3 regions of the Bradyrhizobium sp. I1.14.4 genome follow, and region 1 is predicted to be linked to each of the others. Evidence: predicted binding sites of a transcription regulator. Region 1 holds the regulator's gene; each other region holds the start of a gene.
What was found. The regulator PhoB, encoded in region 1, activates phosphate uptake and scavenging genes when phosphate is short. The targets are predictions, from matches to a motif close to TGTCATNNANCTGTCAT.
Positions count from the first base shown of each region.

Region 2: phnC (phosphonate ABC transporter ATP-binding protein) is a predicted target of PhoB. The motif match lies at 5,770-5,786, and genes of this name have one in related genera.
Region 3: ABIB78_RS32240 (alkaline phosphatase D family protein) is a predicted target of PhoB. The motif match lies at 5,159-5,175, and genes of this name have one in related genera.

Region 1 covers NZ_JBNDLA010000011.1:56,182-63,569, forward strand. The annotation lists gene argF (ornithine carbamoyltransferase) at 1-236, opposite strand, end outside; gene ABIB78_RS22370 (aspartate aminotransferase family protein) at 236-1,444, opposite strand; gene ABIB78_RS22375 (GcrA family cell cycle regulator) at 1,944-2,456, shown strand; gene phoB (phosphate regulon transcriptional regulator PhoB) at 2,657-3,367, opposite strand; gene phoU (phosphate signaling complex protein PhoU) at 3,498-4,214, opposite strand; gene pstB (phosphate ABC transporter ATP-binding protein PstB) at 4,322-5,140, opposite strand; gene pstA (phosphate ABC transporter permease PstA) at 5,137-5,982, opposite strand; gene pstC (phosphate ABC transporter permease subunit PstC) at 5,987-6,976, opposite strand; gene pstS (phosphate ABC transporter substrate-binding protein PstS) at 7,206-7,388, opposite strand, start outside.
Region 2 covers NZ_JBNDLA010000012.1:115,954-123,341, forward strand. The annotation lists gene ABIB78_RS23690 (M20/M25/M40 family metallo-hydrolase) at 1-623, shown strand, start outside; gene ABIB78_RS23695 (aspartate dehydrogenase) at 623-1,441, shown strand; gene pncA (bifunctional nicotinamidase/pyrazinamidase) at 1,441-2,061, shown strand; gene hemC (hydroxymethylbilane synthase) at 2,127-3,137, shown strand; gene ABIB78_RS23710 (DUF1045 domain-containing protein) at 3,146-3,835, opposite strand; gene ABIB78_RS23715 (alpha-D-ribose 1-methylphosphonate 5-triphosphate diphosphatase) at 3,856-5,028, opposite strand; gene ABIB78_RS23720 (chloramphenicol acetyltransferase) at 5,025-5,690, opposite strand; gene phnC (phosphonate ABC transporter ATP-binding protein) at 5,890-6,705, shown strand; gene phnD (phosphonate ABC transporter substrate-binding protein) at 6,781-7,388, shown strand, end outside.
Region 3 covers NZ_JBNDLA010000026.1:34,756-42,143, reverse strand. The annotation lists gene ABIB78_RS32260 (Crp/Fnr family transcriptional regulator) at 1-473, opposite strand, end outside; gene ABIB78_RS32255 (response regulator) at 672-1,046, shown strand; gene ABIB78_RS32250 (hypothetical protein) at 1,140-2,300, shown strand; gene ABIB78_RS32245 (N-acetylmuramoyl-L-alanine amidase family protein) at 2,365-3,432, opposite strand; gene ABIB78_RS32240 (alkaline phosphatase D family protein) at 3,533-5,095, opposite strand; gene ABIB78_RS32235 (TAXI family TRAP transporter solute-binding subunit) at 5,462-6,805, opposite strand; gene ABIB78_RS32230 (4a-hydroxytetrahydrobiopterin dehydratase) at 7,091-7,388, shown strand, end outside.

The DNA.
Region 1 (7,388 bases):
CCGGTCAGCATGATGGATTCACCGCCGAGCTGGCGCATGCCGACGTCGAATGACACCCGGGTACGGGTCGACGGGCGCTCGAAGATCATCGCCAGCGTCTTGCCTTCGAGCGGCTTCCTGCCCTTCTCATGTGCCTTCAGCTTCGCCTTCATGGCGGCTCCGGCGGAGAGCATGTTGCGCAGTTCGGCGAGCGGCAGCTCGTTGATATCGAGGAAGTGACGGACCTGCTTGCTCATCACCCTGCCGCCTTCTTCGGCAGCGCCGCCGATAGCACGGAGCAGGCGCGCTCGAGCGAGACGATCGACTGGTCGATCTCGGCCTCGGTGACAATCAGGGGCGCGAGGAACCGCACCACATTGTCGCCGGCGCCGACAGTGAGCAGCTTCTCGTTGCGCAGCGCGGCGACCAGGTCGCCCGACGGCACCACGGCCTTGACGCCGATCAACAGGCCCTCGCCGCGCACCTCCGATAGCACGCCGGGATAGCGGTCGACGACGGAAGCGAGCTTCTGCTTGAGCAGCAGCGACATCTTCTGCACGTGGTCGAAGAAACCGGGCTTGAGCATGACGTCGAGCACGGCATTGGCGGCCGCGACCGCGAGCGGATTGCCGCCGAAGGTCGAGCCGTGCGAGCCCGGCGCCATGCCGGCCGCTGCCTGCGCGGTCGCCAGCACCGCCCCGATCGGGAAGCCGCCGCCGAGCGCCTTCGCCAGCGACATCACGTCCGGCGTGACACCCGTGCGCTTGTAGGCAAACAATTCGCCGGTGCGGCCCATGCCGGTCTGCACCTCGTCGAATGCGAGCAGCAGGCCATGCTCGTCGCAAAGCGCGCGCAATGCCTTGAAGAAGGCCTGCGGCGCCGAACGCACGCCGCCCTCGCCCTGCACCGGCTCGATCAGGATGCCGGCGGTGTGCGGGCCGATCGCCTTCTTCACCGCCTCGATATCGCCATGCGGCACCTGGTCGAAGCCGTCCATCGGCGGACCGAAGCCTTCGAGATATTTCGCCGCACCGGTCGCAGCGAGCGTACCCAGCGTGCGGCCGTGGAAGGCGCCTTCGAAGGTGATGATGCGGTAGCGCTCGGGATGGCCCTTGGAGAAGTGATAGTGGCGGACCAGCTTGATCACGCCCTCCATCGCTTCCGCGCCGGAATTGCAGAAGAACACGAAGTCGGCAAAGCTCTGCTCGCACAGCCGCGCGGCGAGCACCTCGCCGTCCGGGCTCTTGAACAGGTTCGACATGTGCCAGAGCTTGGTCGCCTGCTCCTGCAGCGCCTTGACCAGATGCGGATGCGCATGCCCGAGCGCGTTCACCGCGACGCCCGAGGTGAAATCGAGATAGCGATCGCCGTTGGTTGCGATCAGCCAGGCGCCCTCACCGCGCTCGAAGCCCAGATCGACCCTGGCGAAGACGGGGAGCAGATGCGACGAGGCACTGTTGGTCATGGCGTTCACTGACGGTTTGAAGCCAACAAATTGCCGCGCGCCTTGACGCCAGCGCAGCAACAGCCAGCTTCGGAAAACAAAACGTGCCGCCTTTGCGGGCGGCACGTGCCAAACATTCTATGCTGCGGCCAGTAACTGTCAATCGCCAGAAGCCGGCCTTTGCCGGTCTTCCTGCAATGCGAAACGAGCGCAATCCGGAGCATTCCGGTGCGGTGGAAAAGCCTCACCGCAATGCTTAACTTTGTGGGAACATGTGGACGCACGGCCGCGGACTCTTGCGCCAGAGTCACGCCATATTGTAGCGTTTGGCCTGTCGGGTACGACATCTCGTGCGGCAGTACTGGACCCTCTAAGTAGCCTTCGTGTCTCACGTAAACGTTCGGGCGCAAGACCGCGCCCGGCGAGGGCTAAGGGATTCTGGCCGCTGGGATTTTTATCCAGATTGGCTCGCAGCGCCCGCTCCAATGACTGGCCGGCGCTCCGCGAAAGGAAGAATGCGATGACTGTATTGACCTGGTCCGACGATCGCGTCGAACAGCTGAAGAAGCTCTGGGAATCCGGCCTCTCGGCCAGCCAGATCGCCGCGGAACTTGGCAATGTGACGCGAAACGCCGTGATCGGCAAAGTACATCGGCTTGGCCTCTCCGGCCGCGCCAAGGCTCCCTCCACGGCCGCGCCACGGCAGCGCAAGGCCCGCCCCGCCCAGCACATGATGCGGGTGGCGCGCCCTGTTTCGCGCGGCAACACGGCGCTCGCGCACGCCTTCGAGGTCGAGATGGAGTCCGATCCGATCTCCTACGATAATGTGGTGCCGATGAGCCAACGGCTGTCACTGCTCGAGCTCAACGAAGCCACCTGCCACTGGCCGGTCGGCGATCCATCGAGCCCGGAATTCTTCTTCTGCGGCGGCAAGGCGCTCGCCGGCCTGCCCTATTGCGCGCATCACTCGCGCGTTGCCTACCAGCCCGCCGCCGACCGCCGCCGGCCGTCGGCGAAGCCACAAATCAAGTAGCACTCGGGAAACAAGCCTGGACTGCACGAAAGAAATCCCCGCGAAAGCGGGGATTTTTTGTTGATGCCGTCACTGCGGGGAGCTCGCGACAAAATTGCAGAGCAATTTGCGCTGAAGCGACGAAGCAATGACGGAACCAAGGGTCCAGACCCAGAGTGCGATTGCATACCGGGCCAGGAGACTGCGATTGTTTGGGGCCGTTACGGCTGCGGCTCGGCCTTTGCAAACCGGTCGTCGAGCGCGTAGCCGGCGCCGCGCACGGTGCGGATCGGATCCTGCTCGCGGCCCGGATTGAGCAGCTTGCGCAGGCGGCCGATATGCACGTCGACGGTGCGCTCATCGATATAGATGTCGCGGCCCCAGACGCTGTCGAGCAGTTGCTCGCGGCTGAACACGCGGCCGGGATGCTCGAGGAAGAATTCGAGCAGGCGATACTCGGTCGGCCCGAGATCGATCGGGCGGCCCGAGCGCGCCACGCGGCGCTTCTCGCGGTCCAGCTCGATGTCGCCATAGGTCAGCACGGTCGCAAGCCGCTCCGGGCTCGCGCGGCGCAACAGGCCCTTCACCCGCGCCAGCAGCTCTGGTACCGAGAACGGCTTGACGATGTAGTCGTCGGCGCCGGTGGCAAGCCCGCGCACGCGCTCGCTCTCCTCGCCGCGCGCGGTCAGCATGATGATCGGAAGCTGCTTGGTCTCGGGCCGCGCCCGCAGGCGGCGGCACAGCTCGATGCCGGACAGGCCCGGCAGCATCCAGTCGAGCACCACGAGGTCGGGAATGCGCTCCTTCAGCCTTGTGTCGGCATCGTCGCCGCGCCCCACGGTCTCGACATCGTAGCCTTCCGCATCGAGGTTGTAGCGCAACAGCGTCGTCAGCGCTTCCTCGTCTTCGACTACCAGAATGCGTGCGCTCATCGGTTTAAGTTCTTTCTGTGTGGTGATCCGTTGCCCAGACGCAAACCGAAACGCTTACTTCCTTCAGCAAGGTCCCCGCGAAAGCCTTTTGTCGCGAGGACAATCCGGTTCCGCACGTGCGGATCATGCCCTAGTTGCCCGGCACCGTGGTGGCAAAAGTGGTCATGTCGCCCTTCGGGCGCTTGTCGGTGATCTGCTGGCCCTCGATCATGTAGAACACGGTCTCGGCGATGTTGGTGGCGTGATCGCCGATCCGCTCAATGTTCTTGGCGCAGAACATCAGATGGATGCAGAACGAGATGTTGCGCGGATCCTCCATCATGTAGGTGAGCAGTTCGCGGAACAGCGAGGTGCAGATCGCATCGACTTCCTCGTCGCCCTTCCAGACGTTCATCGCAGCCGGCAGATCGTGCGCGGCATAGGCGTCGAGCACCGACTTGACCTGCGACAGCACGAGGTCGGTCATGTGCTCGAGGCCGCGGATCAGCTTCAGCGGCTGGAAGTCGCTCTCCAGTGCTGCGACGCGCTTGCCCATGTTCTTGGCGAGGTCGCCGATCCGCTCGAGGTCGGTGGCCACGCGCATCGCACTGACGATCTCGCGCAGGTCGATCGCCATCGGCTGGCGGCGCGCGATCGTCAGCACCGCGCGCTCTTCGATGAGGCGCTGCAAATTGTCGATCTCGATGTCGGCGGCGACCACGCGCTTGCCCAGCGCGACGTCGCGACGGATCAGCGCGTCGACCGACTCGGTGATCATCCGCTCGACGAGGCCGCCCATCTCGGCGACCAGGCGGGTCAACTCCTGCAGATCGCTATCGAATGCCTTGGCGGTATGTTCAGAAGCCATCGCTTGTCTCCCCTCAATCATGATCCCGGGGATCATGATTTCGTTGTCCTCAATTTAGCATGATCTGATCGGAAAACCGGTTTCCACTTTTCCGGATCATGCGCCGGTCAGCCGAACCGGCCGGTGATGTAGTCCTGGGTGCGCCGATCGCTCGGTGAGGTGAATATCTTGTTGGTGTCGTCGAATTCGATCAGCTCGCCGAGATACATGAAGGCCGTCTTGTCGGAGACGCGCGCCGCCTGTTGCATGTTGTGGGTGACGATCGCGATCGTGTAGTCCTCGGACAGTTCCTGGATCAGCTCCTCGACCTTGGCGGTCGAGATCGGGTCGAGCGCCGAGCACGGCTCGTCGAACAGGATCACCTCGGGACGCACCGCGACGGTGCGCGCGATGCACAGGCGCTGCTGCTGGCCGCCGGAGAGCGAGAGGCCGGAGGCGTTCAGCTTGTCCTTGACCTCGTTCCACAGCGCGCCGCCGCGCAGCGCCTTCTCGACCCTGTCGTCCATCTCGGACTTCGAGATCTTCTCGTAGAGGCGGATGCCGAAGGCGATATTCTCGTAGATCGTCATCGGGAACGGCGTCGGCTTCTGGAACACCATGCCGACCCGCGCACGCAGCAAATTGAGGTCGAGCTTGGGATCGAGAATGTTGGTCTGGTCCAGCATCAGCTGGCCGACCGCGCGCTGGCCCGGATAGAGGTCATACATCCGGTTGAAGATGCGCAGCAGGGTCGACTTGCCGCAACCGGACGGGCCGATGAACGCCGTGACGCGGTTGGTGCCGAGCGTCAGGTTGATGTTCTTCAGCGCGTGGTGCTCGCCATAATAGAAGTTGAGGTTGCGCACCGTGACTTTCGGGGGCGCGTCCGGAAGCGGAACCTGGGGAACGTGGCCCGCGGCAGTCATGGAGACAGAAAGCTCGGTCATTTTGCGGCCCTTTCGGCACCAAGGATACGCGCGCCGATATTCAGCGCGAGCACGGTGAATGTGATGAGCAGCGCGCCGCTCCACGCCAGCTCTTTCCAATAGGCGTAGGGGCTCTGCACGAAGTTGTTGATGGTCACCGGCAGGTTGGCCATCGTCTTGGTCAAATCCCAGCTGAAGAACTGGTTCGACAGCGCGGTGAACAGCAGCGGCGCGGTTTCGCCGGCGACACGGGCGGTCGCCAGCAGCACGCCGGTGATCAGACCCGATCGGGCCGCACGATAAGCGATCCGCTTGATGACCAGCGAACGCGGCAGGCCGAGCGCCGAGGCCGCCTCGCGCAGCGGATTGGGCACCAGCAGCAGCATGTCCTCGGTGGTGCGCAGCACGACCGGGATCACGATCACGGCGAGCGCCAGCGCACCGGCGATCGCCGAGAAGCCGCGCATCGGCACCACGACCGCACCATAGATGAACAGGCCGATGATGATCGAAGGCGCGCTGAGCAGGATGTCGTTGATGAAGCGGATCACCGAGGTGAGCTTGTCGTGCTTGCCGTACTCGGCGAGGTAGGTGCCGGCGAACAGGCCGAGCGGCGCGCCGATGCCGACGCCGATCACCGTCATGATGATCGAGCCGACGATGGCGTTGAGAAGGCCGCCGTCGGTCGATCCGGGCGGCGGGGTGTTCTGGGTGAACAGCTGCACGCTCAGCCCGGCAAGGCCGTTATAGACCAGCGTGATCAGGATCAGCGCCAGCCAGGTGACGCCGAACGCCGCCGCCGCGAAGCAGAGCGCGCGGATGATGATGTCGTAGCGGCGACGCGATTTGTAGATCGGATTCATGACGTCACTTCCCCGCCTTCGTTTCCAACCGCATCAACATCAAGCGCGCCGCGGCGAGCACGAAGAAGGTCAGCACGAACAGCAGCAGGCCGAGCAGGATCAGGCCGGACTGGTGCAGGCCGTCGCTCTCGGCAAATTCGGAGGCGATCGCCGCCGAGATCGTGGTTCCCGGCGCAAATATCGACGACGAAATGCGGAACGAGTTGCCGATGATGAAGGTGACCGCCATGGTCTCGCCGAGTGCGCGGCCGAGCGCCAGCATGATGCCGCCGATCACGCCGACCCGGGTGTAGGGGATCACCACGCTGCGGACCACTTCCCAGGTGGTGCAGCCCATGCCGTAGGCGGCCTCCTTCAGCACTGGCGGGACGGTCTTGAACACGTCGACCGAGATCGCGGTGATGAAGGGCAGCACCATGATGGCGAGGATCAGCGCCGCGTTGAAAAGGCTGAGATAGGACGGCGGGCCTCCGAACACCGCGCCGAGCACCGGCACGCCCTCGAAGATCCTGATCATGAAGGGCTGGAAGGTGTTCGCAAGGAACGGGCCGAGGACGAAGAAACCCCACATGCCATAGATGATTGACGGGATGCCGGCGAGCAGCTCGATCGCGATGCCGATCGGGCGCCGCAGCATTTGCGGGCATAGCTCGGTGAGGAAGATGGCAATGCCGAGGCCAACCGGAATCGCGATCATCATCGCGATGATCGACGTGATCAGGGTGCCGTAGATCGGGCCGAGCGCGCCGAGCACCGGCGGATCAGCCGAGGGCGCCCAGCGCTGCGTCCAGAGGAAGGCAAAGCCGTATTCCTTCATCGCCGGCCAAGCGCCGACAATCAGCGACAGAATGATGCCGCCGAGGATCAACAGAACCGAAATCGCCGAGATGCGTGTGATCCAATAGAAGGTGAGATCACCCAGCTTGAAGGCGCTGAGGGCCTTGGCGCGATCGTAAGGTCCCGCGGCTTCCATTACATCGCTCTGAACAGCCATGTCTGCCACGCCAATTCCCTCTTTACTATGTGAAAGCCACGCAAACCGCCACGCCCCCGAAGCGATCCTTACTGACGCATTTGGCCGGGCGTCGTTCCGGCTTGCGCCCCCGGGGCGCGAACCCCGGGCCACGCCCGCGTTTCTTGCCGCGGTGGCGGAACCCGGGTCTCGATCGCTCTGCCTGTGCCGCCCTTGAGAGGCGGCACAGGCTTTGTTCGAAGCGTCAGGCTTAGCTCTTGATGTCCGAGGACCAGGTCTTCTCGATCAGCTTGACGACCGACTCCGGCATCGGGATGTAGTCGAGCTCTTCGGCCGCCTTGCCACCCTTCTCGAAGGCGTACTTGAAGAACTTGAGGGCTTCCTGCGAGGCCGCCTTGTCGGTCGAATCCTTGTGCATCAGGATGAAGGTCGC
Region 2 (7,388 bases), on a different contig from region 1:
TGAATCTCAACGAGACGACGCGGATCTATTTCACCAAGACCGCCGAGACCGAGAGCCAGGAGAATGGCGACGACATCAGGGCAATCCTGGCGTCGCAGCCTGATCCGGCGGCCTTGGCGCGACTGTCGGACAAGCCCGGCTACAACGCGCAGCTCCGCACCACTTGCGTCGCGACCATGCTGGAGGGCGGCCACGCCATCAACGCGTTGCCGCAGCTGGCGACCGCCAAGGTGAATTGCAGAATCCTGCCCGGCGAGCCGGTCGACGGTGTCCAGGCAGCGATCGAACGCGTGCTCGCCGACAAGCAGATCGAGGTGACCCCGACCGGCAAGGCCGTGCTGAGCCCGCCGTCGCCCCTGAACGAAGAGATCATGGGCTCGATCGAGAAGCTGTCGAAGGAATTCTGGCCGGATGCGGCGATTGTCCCTGTCATGAGCACCGGCGCGACCGACGGCAGCTATCTGCGCAATGCCGGGATTCCGACCTATGGCCATTCCGGGCTCGGTGCCGATGTCGATGACAACCGGAACCATGGCAAGGACGAGCGCGTGCTTGTAAAATCATTCTACGAAGGCGAGGAATATCTCTATCGTCTGGTCAAGATGCTCGCCGGCGGGAAATGATGGCTGACAGCAAGGCAAAGACACGGGTTGCAGTCGCCGGCCTCGGCGCGATCGGCACCGACGTTGTCAAGGCGCTCGATCAGGGCATCGACGGCCTGACGCTGGTTGCTCTGTCGGCGAACAGTCCGGACAAGCACCGCGGCTGGGTCGAAGGTCTCAAGTCTGCGCCGAAGCTGGTGCCGGTCGAGCAGCTTGCCGAGATCGCCGACATCGTGGTCGAGTGCGCGCCGAGCAAGGTGGTCCGCTCGATCGTGGCGCCGGTGGTCGAGCGCGGCAAGACTGCCGTGGTGCTCAGCGTCGGCGCGCTATTGCAGAACGAGGACCTCGTCGACCTCGCCAGGGCGCATGGCGGTCAGATCATCGTGCCGACCGGCGCGCTGATCGGGCTCGATGCCGTGACTGCCGCGGCCATCGGGATCATTCATTCGGTGAGGCTGGTGACACGGAAGCCGGTTGCGGGCCTCGTCGGCGCGCCGCATCTGGTCGAGAGCAACATCCGGATCGAAGGGATTACCGAACCGCTGCGCATCTTCGAGGGCAGCGCGCGCGACGCGGCCAGGGGCTTTCCGGCCAATCTCAACGTCGCGGTGGCGCTGTCGCTCGCCGGCATCGGCCCCGATCGCACCTGGGTCGAGATCTGGGCCGATCCGACGGTGACGCGCAACACCCATCGGATCGAGGTCGATTCGGATTCCGCGCGGTTCTCGATGATGATCGAGAACATTCCCTCCGAGAACCCGAAGACCGGCCGCATCACAGCGCTGTCGGTGATCGCCTGCCTGCGCAAGCTGCGCGCGTCGTTGCGGATCGGGACGTGATGAAAATCCGGCCCGACGATCTGCTGCTGATCATCGACGTGCAGAACGATTTCTGCCCCGGCGGCGCGCTGGCGGTTGCCGATGGCGATGCCGTCGTGCCGATGGTCAACCGGCTGGCAGCGCGCTTCGACCACGTCGTGCTGACCCAGGACTGGCACCCGGCCGGCCATGGTTCATTTGCGAGCTCGCATCCGGGCGCAGCACCGTTTTCCTCGCTCACGATGCCCTATGGGCCGCAGACGCTGTGGCCGGATCATTGCATCCAGGGCACGGCCGGCGCCGCGTTTCATCCCGACCTCGCAACTGACCGGGCCGAGCTCGTGATCCGCAAGGGGTTCCGCGAGACGATCGATTCTTATTCGGCGTTCTTCGAGAACGACCGCAGGACACCGACCGGGCTCGCCGGCTATCTGCGCGAGCGCGGCCTCAAGCGGGTCGTGATGGCGGGGCTCGCCACGGATTTTTGCGTGCAGTATTCGGCGCTCGATGCGCGGCGGCTCGGCTTCGAGACCACGGTCGTGCTGTCGGGCTGCCGTGCCATCGATCTTGGCGGCTCGCTTGCTTCCGCCACCGCGGCGATGCGCGCGGCCGGCGTCACGCTGGTTGAGGAGATCGCCTGAACGTGGTCGGGCAGGGGCAAAAACCATTGTTTTGACTGGCCTTTTGTTCTAATCCCGAGCCGTTGATGATCACGCGCAGCGGAGCTTTCGTGTCGGGACAGGTTTTGCGGATAGGGACGCGCAAGAGCGCGATGGCGCTCGCGCAGACGGACGAGGTAGCGCGGCTGCTGCGCGCCTCGGCGCCGGACCTTGCCGTCGAAATCGTCAGGTTCGAGACCCGCGGCGACCAGGACCAGACCAGCAAGCTGTTGCGTCACGGCGGCAAGGGCGGCGCCTTCGTCGCCGAGATCCGTGAAGCCATGAGGGCCGGCACGCTGCAAGCCGCGATGCATTCGCTGAAGGACGTGCCGGGCAATGAGGAGACCCCGGGTCTCGTCATCGCGGCGATGCTGGCGCGCGATGCCGCCAATGACAGCCTTGTGTTGCGCCCCGGGCTGTCGCTGGACACGCTCCGCGCCGGGCGCGGCAGGGGGTTCATGATCGGCACCAACGCCGTGCGCCGCGCCGCCTATCTGCGCCGGCTGTTTCCGGAGGCGACCGTGATCCATTATCGCGGCGCCGCAGACACGCGGGTGGCAAAGCTCGATCGCGGCGACAAGCAGCGGTTGCCCGACGGCGGCGAGGTGGGGCCGGCGGATGCGTTGGTGATGGCGCGCTCGGGCCTCGAGCGTATCGGCATGACCGCGCGCATCGCGCATGATTTCTCCGTCGGCGAGATGCTGCCGGCGGTCGGTCAGGGCATCGTCGCGGTCGAATGCGTCGAGACCGACTGGGCGACGCGGGCGCGGCTTGCTGGAATCGACAACGCGCAATCGCGGCTTGCCGCGGAGGCCGAACGCGAGGTTCTGTGGGTGCTCAACGGCCATTGCAATTCGCCGATCGCCGGCCATGCCACACTTGCGGGAAGCGAAATGACGCTGCGTGCCTCTGTGCTGGATGAGACTGGCGCCGGCTTCATCGAGGTGACCCGGCGCGGTCCGGCTGTCCGGCCGCGCGAACTCGGCCGCGCCGTCGGCATGGAACTGCTGGAGAAGGGCGCCGCCGAGATCATCGCCCGCACCCGGGTGGACGCGTAGCGCCGTCGTTACGCCCGCAGCGGCCAGCTATCGACGATGCGGAAGCGGGATGCGTTATCAGTCTGCTTGAACAGTGCGATGCGGTCGATTGCGAGTCTCGTGAGGTCGATCGCCGCGAACCGCTCGCGCAGCCACGCCACGATCGGGCCGCGCCGCTCGTCGCTCAGCCGTCCGGTCAGCGTCATGTGGAAGCGGAATTCCTCCATCACGTAGGGATAGCCCCAGCGGTCGAGATAGTCGCACTGCCGTGCGGTGAGCCGTTCGGGCTTGCGCCGCGCGCGATCCCCGGCCGTCAGCGGCGCGCGGAACGCGTCGAACTCGGTGACGCAGTCGGCGGCAAGCCGTTGCAGATCGTCCGAGCGGTGTGCCGGGATCACGGCAATGAAGCCGCTGATGGCATCGACCACCGGCTCGATCAGGGGGATGCGCCGGGCGCGCCCGGCGAAGGCGGCGCAGGCGTCGAGCAGCTCGGCCTCGTTCCGGCCGTCGGCAAGCGCGATCGGTGCCTTCAGCGTGGCGTGAAAGCCGTATTTGCGAGGGTCCGCCGTCAGCTCGCGCCAGTCGGGCCCGACACCATCGGGAAAGGGCAGGTCGCGGCCATCAGCGGCGTCGTAGCCGAGCAGCGCCGAACCGAAGCGGTGCAGGGCGCTGTCGGGCGACGGTGCATAGTAGATCGCGTAGCGTTGAGTGGAGGCCATGGCAGCAGAATAGAGCCGGGTTACGCCGCCACAACCGTCTTGCGCGGCGCGAGCGAGTGAACGAGGCAGCTCGCGTCCGCCAGATGCACCAGCCGTCCCGCCGCGATCACGGCAACGACGCGCGGCCGCAGCGGCACCTTGTCGTCGACGACGATGATATCGGCGCGGCGGCCGTTGGCGAGCACACCGCGATCGGCAAGCCCGGCCGCGCGCGCCGGCGCCGACGAGATCAGGTCCCAGGCCGTGGCTAGCGGCAGGATCCCGTCGGCGGCGAGGCGGAACGCCGCGAGCAGCTGCGCCGGATAATAGTAGTCCGACGCCAGCACCGAGCAGAGGCCCTGCGCGATCATGTCGGATGCCTTGGTCCAGCCGGTGTGGCTGCCGCCGCGCACCACATTGGGCGCGCCGAACACGATGAAGTCGCCGGCGGCCGCGGCATCGCGCGCGGTCTCTTCATTGACGGGGAATTCCGCGATCGTGGCGCCGAGCGCACGAAAATCCCGGCGCATCGCCGGGCTGTTGTCGTCATGCGACAGCATGCGGATATCAGCCGCGCGTGCAGCGGCAGCCAGTCGCGCGATCGAGGCGGGCACCTCGGGACGGCGCGCGACGATCCGATCGAGCATGTCGTTGACGGCCTCGACCGAGAGCCCCGTGCGCTCGGCCAGCTGGTTACGCTTCTTCGGCTTGACGTTGCTGTGGTCGTTGAAGGCGAACAGGTCGATGCGGCCCTCGGTGAGCCATTGAATGATCTCGGCCTCGGCTTCGAGATTGTGGGTCTCGTGGCGCAGATGGAAGCGCGTATCGGCGGCGAGCTGCGGTCGCAGCGCCTCGATCGCATTGAGCAGTTTTCGCGCATTTTCCGCGCTGCGCAGGCCGGGCTCCCACGACCAGGTCGTGCCATGGAAGACGGTGGTGATGCCGTTGGCGATTGCTTGCCGGTCGCTGTCGATCAGCGCCACGTCGGTCGGGAAGTCGACACCCGGGCGCGGCATCATCTGCCGCTCGAACGCATCGCCATGCAGATCGATGATGCCGGGCAGCACCAGGAGGCCGCCGGCATTGATATGGAGCGCGGCGCGACCCTGCTCGGCGTCGAGCGCGCCGATGTCGCGGCCTGCGGTCCGTAGCGAGGTCTCGACCAGTGCGCCGTCAACCAGCGTGCGTCCGCCTTCGATGAAAATGTCCGTCACGATGCGGCGCTCCGTTGTTTGTGCTGTGACTGGGATACGGCCTCGGCCTCATACTTGTCGAGGAATTCCTCGACCGCGAGCTTGCGAAAGTCGGGCAGGACGCGACGAAGTGCGTCGTGATCCCAGTCCCACCACCCGAGCGCGGTGAGGCGATTTGCGATTGTCTCGGAGAACCGCCGCTTGACCGGACGCGCCGGATTACCGGCAACTATGCTGTAGGCGGGGACATCCTTGGTCACGATCGCGCCGGCGGCAACCACCGCGCCAGTTCCGACGTTCCGTCCGGGGAGCAGAATCGCGCCATGACCGATCCAGACGTCATGGCCGATATGCACGTGATGCGCACGTCGCCAGTTGAAGAAGTCGGTGTCGTCGCTCTCTCCAGGAAAATATGCGCTGGCGCGGTAGGTGAAATGCGCCTGCGTCGCGCGATGCATCGGGTGGTTGCCGGGATTGATCCGGGTCATCGCCGCGATTGAGCAGAATTTGCCGATCGAGCTGTAGGTAACCTGGCTGTCGTTCACGACGTAGGAATAGTCATCCATGCTGACTTCAAGCAGGATCGTGCGCGCGCCGACCTCGGTATATTTGCCGAGTTTGCTCTCGCGAACCGACGCAGTCGGGTCGACGGTCGGCACAACCGAGAGTGTTTTTCCGGCCATCAGGGCCTCCGCAAATCTTGTAAATCTTTGGCTTCCGGGGAGATGCGGGCTCGTCATCGGGATGCTTGATGACAACATCATGACGCTGCGATGACGGCAAGGGAGAGTGTGGACGATCGCCGCACCGCAGCGCCGCCGTCACATAACTGTAAAACACCGGGGATAGCGATGGCCCAACGCGGCGCGGTTGGAGCATTACATGCTGGTGGTGGAAGGTTTGACGTGCCGTTTCGGCACAAAAGCCGCAGTCGACAACGCATCCTTTTCGATCGCGCCGGGCAGCTTTGTCGGCGTGATCGGCCGCTCCGGTGCCGGCAAGTCGACGCTGCTGCGGATGATCAACCGTCTCGCCGATCCGACCTCCGGCCGTATCCTGTTTGAGGGCACCGATGTGACCGCGCTGCGCGGCAAGGCGCTGCGGCAGTGGCGGGCGCGTTCGGCGATGATCTTCCAGCAGTTCAATCTGGTCGGCCGTCTCGACGTCTTGACCAACGTCCTGATGGGCCGGCTGGCCCAGATCCCGTCCTGGCGCTCGCTGGCGCAGGTCTGGCCCGAGCAGGACAGGGCGCTCGCGCTGTCCGCGCTCGAGCAGTTCGACATCGCCCAGCTCGCAGCGCAGCGCGCCGACCAGCTCTCCGGCGGCCAGCAGCAGCGCGTCGCGATTGCCCGCGCGCTGGTGCAGGAGCCCGACATCATTCTTGCCGACGAGCCGATCGCTTCGCTCGATCCGCGCAACACCAAGATCGTGATGGATGCGCTGCTACGCATCAACAAGCATTTCGGCATCACGGTGCTCTGCAACCTGCACTCGCTCGACCTCGCGCGGACCTATTGCGACCGCTTGGTCGGCATGGCGACGGGTCGCGTGGTGTTCGACGGCGCCCCAGCGGCGCTCACCGACCATATTGCCCGCGAGCTCTATGACCTCGAGGCCAATGACGTCATGGGCGCGGTACCGCTGCCCGCGCCCGACGGCGCAACTGCTCCGGCGCTCGGCACCGCAGCCGCGGCCTGAGCGGCGCATTTTCGAAAGACAGGGCAACCGGGCATTTCGCCCGGCCAACAGGCGTAACTACCAAAGAGGGGTAACATGATCACTCGTCGCATCATTCTGGCCGGCGCCGCCGCGCTGGCATTCGCCGGATCGGCTTCGGCCGAGGACTGGAAGGCCAAGTATCCGGAGATCACCTTCGCCGTGATTCCCGCCGAGAACGGCTCCGGCGTCACCGAGCGCTATGGTCCGCTCACCGAGTATCTTTCCAAGGAACTCGGCATCAAGGTGAACCTGCGCGTCGCCAACGACTACGCGGCCGTCATCGAGGGCCAGCGTGCCGGTAACATCCACATCGGCTACTACGGCCCGGCGTCGTTCGCCCGAGCCCGCCTCACCGGCGTCAAGACCGACGCGTTCGTGATCGACGTCAACGCCGACGGTTCCAAGGGCTATTATTCGGTGTTCTACGTGCTCGCCAAGAGCCCGTATCACAAGGTCGAAGACCTCAAGGGCAAGAATATCGGCCTGGTCGATCCCAACTCGACCTCCGGCAACAACATGCCGCGCTTCAAGCTCAACGCGATGGGCATCGATCCGGAGACCTATTTCTCCAAGGTGGTCTTCACCGGCAGCCACGAGAACGCCGTGCTGGCGCTGGCGCAGGGCACAGTCGACGTCGCCGCCAACTGGTGGAATGCCGACGA
Region 3 (7,388 bases), on a different contig from region 1:
TGCTCGATCGAGTGGATCGCATTGCAGGCGGTGGACTGGAAGATCTGGGCCAGCATGCAGTCGGCATAGCGCGCGAAGATGTTGCGCACCGAGATCGATTTCAGCTTGGCGGCGTCGAGCTTGCTGATCGGCAGCCGCACGAACGGGCCGCCGAACTTGACGGTGATGCGGGTATAGGCCGGCAGGAATCCCTGGCTGACGATGCCGCCGACTGCGCCCTCGCGTCCGACCAGGATGGTCTCGACATCGCGCCCCTCCTCGTTCGCCACCAAGTAGGATGCAAGGCTCGGTCCGCATGGGAAATGCACGATCTGGACGTCGTCGCCGGGATTGTAGAGCAGGTCGCCGGCCGCGGCCTCGACCGTCGCAAGATGCGGCGCGATCAGTTCGTAATCGGCGGCGTTTAGCCGGCGCAAGAGATTATTGAACGGCCGGTCGTTCGTCCCGACCAAATTGGTCTGTTTCGCAATCATTGGAAATCCTGAAAACCCAACGCGGATCATCTTGAGAAAGTTCCCGCCTTTATGTTCACTAGTGAACAGACGCGGCCGCTCGTGATGTGATGGGTTTCACCTCGGGAACAGCCGGCGTGCTTTCAGGCGCTGGTCGCGGGCCATCCGGCCGGACTGATCCGGTCTCTCATCCGTCGTCTAAGCAATGGACACCGAGCCATGGAATCCGCACCCGATGCCGGCATGCCCGGTGACGTCCTCGTGGTCGAGGACGATCCGATCATCTCGCTCTATTTCGAGGACACCATCCTTGGCTTCGGCGCCCGGACGGTGCGCACCGCGGCGAATGTCGCGCGCGCGCTCGAACTGATCGCCGAACGCGCGCCGGATTTCGCGCTGCTCGACGTCGGCCTCGTCAGGGGCGAGAAGACCTTCGCGATCGCCGAGCGGCTCGATGCGCTGAAGGTGCCCTTCGCCTTCGTCACGGGTTATGGCGCTGATATCAGGCTGCCGGAATCGCTCGCCGGCAAGCCCCGGCTGACCAAGCCTTGTTCGAGCGAGGCGCTCGAAGCCGCGCTGCGAAACGGACTTTGACGGATTGCCGGGCTTCGGCCTCGCAGCCGGCGCGTTCGTCGTCTACCATCCAAGGTACCGGATTCGGCGACGCACAGGCATCGGGAAGCCGTCATGGCGATCAAAGCATCTGCCGCTGCGCCCGCAGCAGCGCTATCTCTCGGACTGCTTCTCGCACCGCCGGCAGCAAAGCATCCGATGCTCGGTGTGGTCCTGCCGCGGGCCTCGGCCCTCATCGGTGGTTTCGTGCGGCCAGCCATCGCTGCGCCGGCCGCACTCACGAGCGAGCAATCCGCCGCGCTCAAGACCTACGACAATGCCCTGGAGAATTTCGAATCGATCCTGCGCCAGCGACGCGCGCAGATCGATTCCAATCAGCCGCTGCCGAACCTGCCGGGCCAGGCCCTCTACCTTGCCCGTGTCGACATGATGAGCGCATACAAGGATCTCACCGATGCGCTTCCGTCCAGGATTGGGCGACCTAGCCGATTCGGAATCCCTCCGGCCTATTTCGACGCCGACAATGAGCCGCTGCTCGATGAGTACAGGAAGCTCTTCGACATCATGGAGGCGCCGCCCGCCAGCGCGCAAAGCTCGGATACGCCATTCAAGGACGTGGTTGATCTGGCGATTGCGATCGCGCGAGCCAGGGGTCTCGACGCCGCGGACGCTGCTGTCGCGGGCCGTATCAGCCTAGGCCTCTTCTTTGCCGAGACGGGCGGCAAGCAAAATGCGGGAAATGCGCGGTCGAACACCTACAAAGGAAGCCTGCAGACCGGCCCGTCCGAAGATCGCAACGGTCGAAAGAAGTGGGCAGCCATCAAGGGATCAATCGCTGCCGTCGATCCCGCACTGAGCCGTCGCGACGACAGGGAAGAGGCACGGGTCGGCAATCTTGATCATCGGTTCAATCATTGGACCGCGGTGCGAGATGCCCTCATGAACGCACACGCGGATATTTTCCCGGACGTCCCCGCGATCTTGAAAGCGCTGCCGGATCCGATCGATCAAATGAAGGTCTTTGAGCTGATCCAGATCATTCCCACGCCGACCAGGGCGGCACTCAGATCGGGCAACCTCGTCGGCTACAGAATCTCCGACCCCAGGATCATGCGATATCTGCGCAACAACAGCGTCTTCGCGTTCGGTCGAGCCGACAGGGCAAGGACGTCTGCAACCTTCCGCGAGATCCTCGATGCGATGTGGCTGTTCAATGCCAAGTTCGAGCAGGCGCTCGCCAAGTTCAAGGAGATCAAGGCGGGCAAACCGGGTTGAAATCTGCGCCGTCCAATCGGACTGCGTTTCGCCGAAGTGCCCTTGTGGGGTGCCGTAGGAACGATCAGAGCGGACCGAGGAGGGCCCATCGCGGCTCGCAGAACTCCTTTACGGCAGAAGCGACGCCGCTGCTGATGAGGTTCTGGCGCTCGGGCGAGTCCATCTCGCGTTCTTCGTCCCGGTTGATGATCGAGCCCGCCTCCAGCAGGATCGCGGGCATCGCGGTCTTTCTCAGCACGATGAGCTCATCATAGCTGTAGACGCCGGTGTCCTTGTTCAGCAGCGGGTGTTGGTAGCGACCCATGACGGGCCGGCTGTACTGCTCGGCATAATGCAGCCCCTGCGCCTTCATTTCCCCGGCGACCAGCTCGGCGAACCGGAGGCTCGTCTGGAAGTCCGGATTGTTCCGGGAGACGAAGACGGAGTAGCCGCTGAAGCGGTCGCTGAAGTGGCTTTTCCTGCCCTCGAACTCCCAGTCCTCGAGCATCTTGTTGGGCACGGAGTCATGGTGGACCGACAGCAGGAGATCCGCGTGCAGATTGTTGGCGGCGGCGACCCGCTTGAAGAGGCTGGGTCTCGCCTTGCCTTCAGTCAGCAGCAGCCTGGTTTCGGTAAAGCCTTCGGCCTTCAATTTCTCCTCGATCAACCGCGCAAGACGCAGGTTGAAGGCGAACTCGGCGACATTGCGGGCGCTGATCGCGCCTTCCGATTCAGCGGTATGTCCCACATCGAGAACGATCCGCAATGTCGCGGGATCGCATTTCGTCGCGGTCGGCTTGGGAACGGAAGGCGGCAGGGCGACCGGCCCAAGTGCGGCAAGCCGTGTGGCGCGGGGCTTTGATGGCGCGTGGTGCCTTGCCAATCTGGTCGGCCTTGCCGACTTCGCGTGCCTTGGCGATTTGGCGTGCCTGGATGAGCTCTTGAAGAGATCAGGCAGCCAGCCGGCATTGCTGACTTCGATCGGCAGTAGCGCGAACAGCGCTATCCCGACGACAATCAGGCGGCGAGGCCGAAACCCCGCGACGATGCCACCGAGCACGCGAATCAACTCGCAGCGCCTCATGCTCCGCCCCTCCGGGCCCCCAGCATAACGGCTCTGATATCGATACCGGAAGGGGCCGGGGACGTCCATCCCCCGTCGATCGCGTCGCCTTGGCCTGGGCGTTGGGCCAAGGCCGTCTATCATGGGCGTCTGTGAAGGGGAGCGCGGTTCCCCCGTGGGGGCGGCCGAACTATACCGGCTTCGGATCGAGCGTGATCGCCCACAGCTCGGCGTCGACGCGGTCGCGCAGGCTCACAATCATCTGGCCGCTCTTGCCGTCGATCTTGACGTGGCCGAAGAACTGCATTCCGGCCGACGGCGGCAGGTTCTGGTTCGCTTCGCCCGGCGCCTTGACGAACTTCACCTCGGGTCCAAACGTGTTGTCGAGCTCGTTCGGACCGAACGTGCCGGCATGCAGCGGGCCGGAGACGAATTCCCAGAACGGGTCGAACTCCTGGAACTGGGCCTTGTTCGGGTTGTAGTAGTGCGCGGCCGCATAGTGCACGTCCGCGGTCAGCCACACCGTGTTGGCGATACCAGCGGTCTTGATGAAGCGCAGGATGTCGACGATCTCGAGCTCGCGGCCGCGCGCCGGGCCGTCGCCCTGCGCGAAGGCTTCCGAGCCCTTCTTGTTGGCTGCATCGTCATAGACGATCAGGGACAGCGGCATGTCGGAGGCGATCACCTTCCAGGTGGCGCGCGAGTTGAGTAGCGCGCGCTTCAGCCAAGCCATCTGGTCCGGCCCGATGAAATACGCGTCGGGGCCGTATTGCTCCTGCAGGTTCGGGCCGTTGGGGCCGCGATAGCTGCGCTCGTCGAGCATGAAGACGTCGAGATGCGGACCGTAGCTCAGCGTGCGATAGACCCGGCCCGGCTCGACGATGCTCTCGCGCATCGGATACATCTCGTGGAACGCTTTTGCCGCGCGCGCGGCGAGCACGGTGATGTCGCGCTCCTTGTAGGCCGCCGGCAGCTGTTTCGACAGCGACCAGTTGTTGGTCACCTCGTGGTCGTCCCACTGCACGAAGATCGGCACCTCGGCATTGAACGCGCGCAGGTTCGCGTCGAGGAAATTGTACTTGTGCGCGGCGCGGTATTCATCGAGCGTCTCGGCGACCTTGGCCTTCTCCGGGATCGTGATGTTCTTCCAGATCTTGCCGTCGGGCTGCTTCTGCTCGGCGGTGATGACGCCGTCGGCATAGATGGTATCGCCCGAGTGCAGGAAGAAGTCGGGGGCGTGCTTCTTCATCGCGGAGAAGGTGATCATGCCGCCATCGTCGGGGTTGATGCCCCAGCCCTGGCCGGCGACGTCGCCGCCCCACACGAAGGAGACGTCGCGGCGGTCGCTCGGCGCGGTGCGGAAGCGGCCGACCACGGGCTCGCCGACAATGTCGATATGGGCGAGGTCGCGGAAGCGGACGCGATAGAAGATGTCCTGGCCGGAGGGCAGGTTCTCCAGCAGCATTTTTGCGGTGAAGTCGCTCTCCGGCAGCGCAGTGATCGGCGGCAGCGTGCGGGCGTCCTTGAACGATTCTGACGTCGCGACCTCGACCATCATCTGCGACGGCCGGTCCGCACGCGCCCACACCACGCCGCCGTCGACGCCGACATCGCCGGACTGCACGCCATGGGTGATCACGGGGCGGTCGGCGGCGCGCGACAGATAAGGCATCGCGATCACGCCGGCGCCGGCCGCAGCCGCCGTCGAGAGAAAGCGTCGGCGGGTCAGATTTCGCGAGAACCGGATCGTCATGGGCAGCCTCCTCAGGTCGCAGCGACGATGCGCCGCGGGCGAGCACAGACCTAGAAAAATTCCATGACGGAGAGATTACAGGGCGGGGTATGTGCGAGACGTTAGAGACAGCGCGCTTCGTAAGGTGAGCACGCACGTCAGGCTCCCTCCCCCCCTTGCGGGGGAGGGTAGGGGAGAGGGGTAAGCCCCGGGCGACATGCTTGTGGAGAGCGGCGCCTTCGCAGCTCGGTCATTGTTGTCGAACTGCATTCAGAGAGCACATCGTGTGGCACCCCTCTCCCTAACCCTCCCCCGCAAGGGGGGGAGGGAACCCTGCCGCCGGTGACTCCCTCACTAGATTTTGGCGGATAGAGAGCGGCGACGCTTCTACGCCGTCCCCGCGGCCCTGAACTGGCTCGCAGTCCGCTGCAAATTCTGCGGCATACTGAGCAGCAGCGCCTTGCGGTCGGCAACGGCGTTGTGGAACTGCTCCAGCGCGATGTTGAACGCGGTCAGCGTGCCTTCCTCGATTGCGCCATGCTCGAAGCAGTCCAGCGTGTGGCGCAGGATGTCGTCGGCCTCGGCCTGCATCTGGTCGAGCTCTTCGGTCGAATCGCTCTGCCGCGCGGCCTTCAGCATCTCCAGCAGGCGATCGCGCTGCGAAGTGTTGGTGTTGCGCTCGTCCCGCTTGAGATAGCCGGCGAACCACGCACCGGCCGAGCCCATCGCCGAGAACGCCATCAGGCTCCACCAGATGTAGTCGCTGTAGCGGTCGAGGAAGGTCTTTTCCTCGCCGTCGACGAAGGCGGCCGCGCCCGGATGCACCGGAATGGTGGCGTCCTTGTCGGTGTCGGGCGTCTCGATCTTGGCGGCGAGCGGGAAGTCGTTCTTGAGCGACTGCCGGATCGCAAACAATTGTCGCGTGAATGCCGCGACCGTCGAGTCCGACAGGCCCTTTCGCGCAACGATGTGGTGCGAGAAGCTGATCGTCTTCACCTCATCGTCGGGCCGGTCGGCCGAGCCGAGCGAGCCGGCGGGGATTTCCGCCGCCTCATAGGCCGGATGGTTTTGCGCGATCGCCTCCGAGGCGTCGATCGCCAGGAAGGTGGGCTCGCCGCCGTCGCGAACCGACGCCGTGATCGCATCGATCGTGATCTTGCTGTTGGCCGGACCGACGGCGAGATAGGCGTCGGCCTTGAGGTTCTTGATAGCCTCCGCCGCCTCATTGGCCGGGAATTGAACGATCTCGACCTTCATCGGGTCGACGCCGTATTGCTGCAGGATCAGCTTCAGCAAATTGACATTGGCCGGCGTGCGGCCGACGACGCCGATCTTGCGGCCGGCGAGTTGCCCGATCTTGGTGATCCGCGCCGACTTCCGGACCTTGCCCTTCGCAGGCGGGACCCACATCACCACGACGTTCTTGCGCAGCGTCGCGACCGCTTGCGCATTCTTCGGCACCTCGAGGTCACCGCGGATGATGGCAAGATCGGCCTTGCCGTCGGCCAGCGTCTGCGCGCTGGCGGTGGCGCCGTCAGTCTGCACTGGTCTCAGCTTGACCTGGCTATGCTGCTGGTTGTTGAAGGCCTGCGCCAGCGCCTGAACGACTTTGAGGTCGTCACTGTTCGCGGGGCCGACCGCGATCCGCAGCGTCACCGGACGCACCGCGAAATAGTAGCCGGCGGCCATCGCGCCGACGATGGCGAGCGCGCCCGCGATCAAAACGAACATCAGCCGCTGCTTTGCCGAACGCAACGGCTTGGGCGATATGCTGGCGGAGCCGTCTGTCATCGATCTTGGGTCATCGATCTCGCAAACAATCGTCTGGGCTCAATCTCGCAAAACTACCAACGCGCACACATCTTGCATTTGTAGCAAATTCCTGAACCCACAGATGTTACATCTCCGTCATGGTTACCAGCGGCGATAGGACGCGATTTCGGCCTTAATTTGGGCGTGGATCTCATCTGGAGGCCGGTTGTTGGGCTAAGGTCGGCGCCAAACGGGAGGGTTACCATGGTCGAAAAGCTGTCAGCGGAAGCAAGGAAGGCGGCGCTTTGGGAACTGGCCGGCTGGTCGGAGCTGGCCGGACGCGAGGCGATTGCAAAGACCTTCGTGTTCAAGGACTTCAACGAGGCGTTCGGCTTCATGGCGCGCGCCGCCCTGGTCGCCGAGAAGAGCGACCATCACCCCGAGTGGAAGAACATCTACAAGACGGTCGAGGTCGTGCTGGCGACCCACGATGTCGGCGGGGTCACCAAGCGCGACATCGACCTAGCCAAGGCCATGAACGCGATCGCAAGGCAGCTCGGGG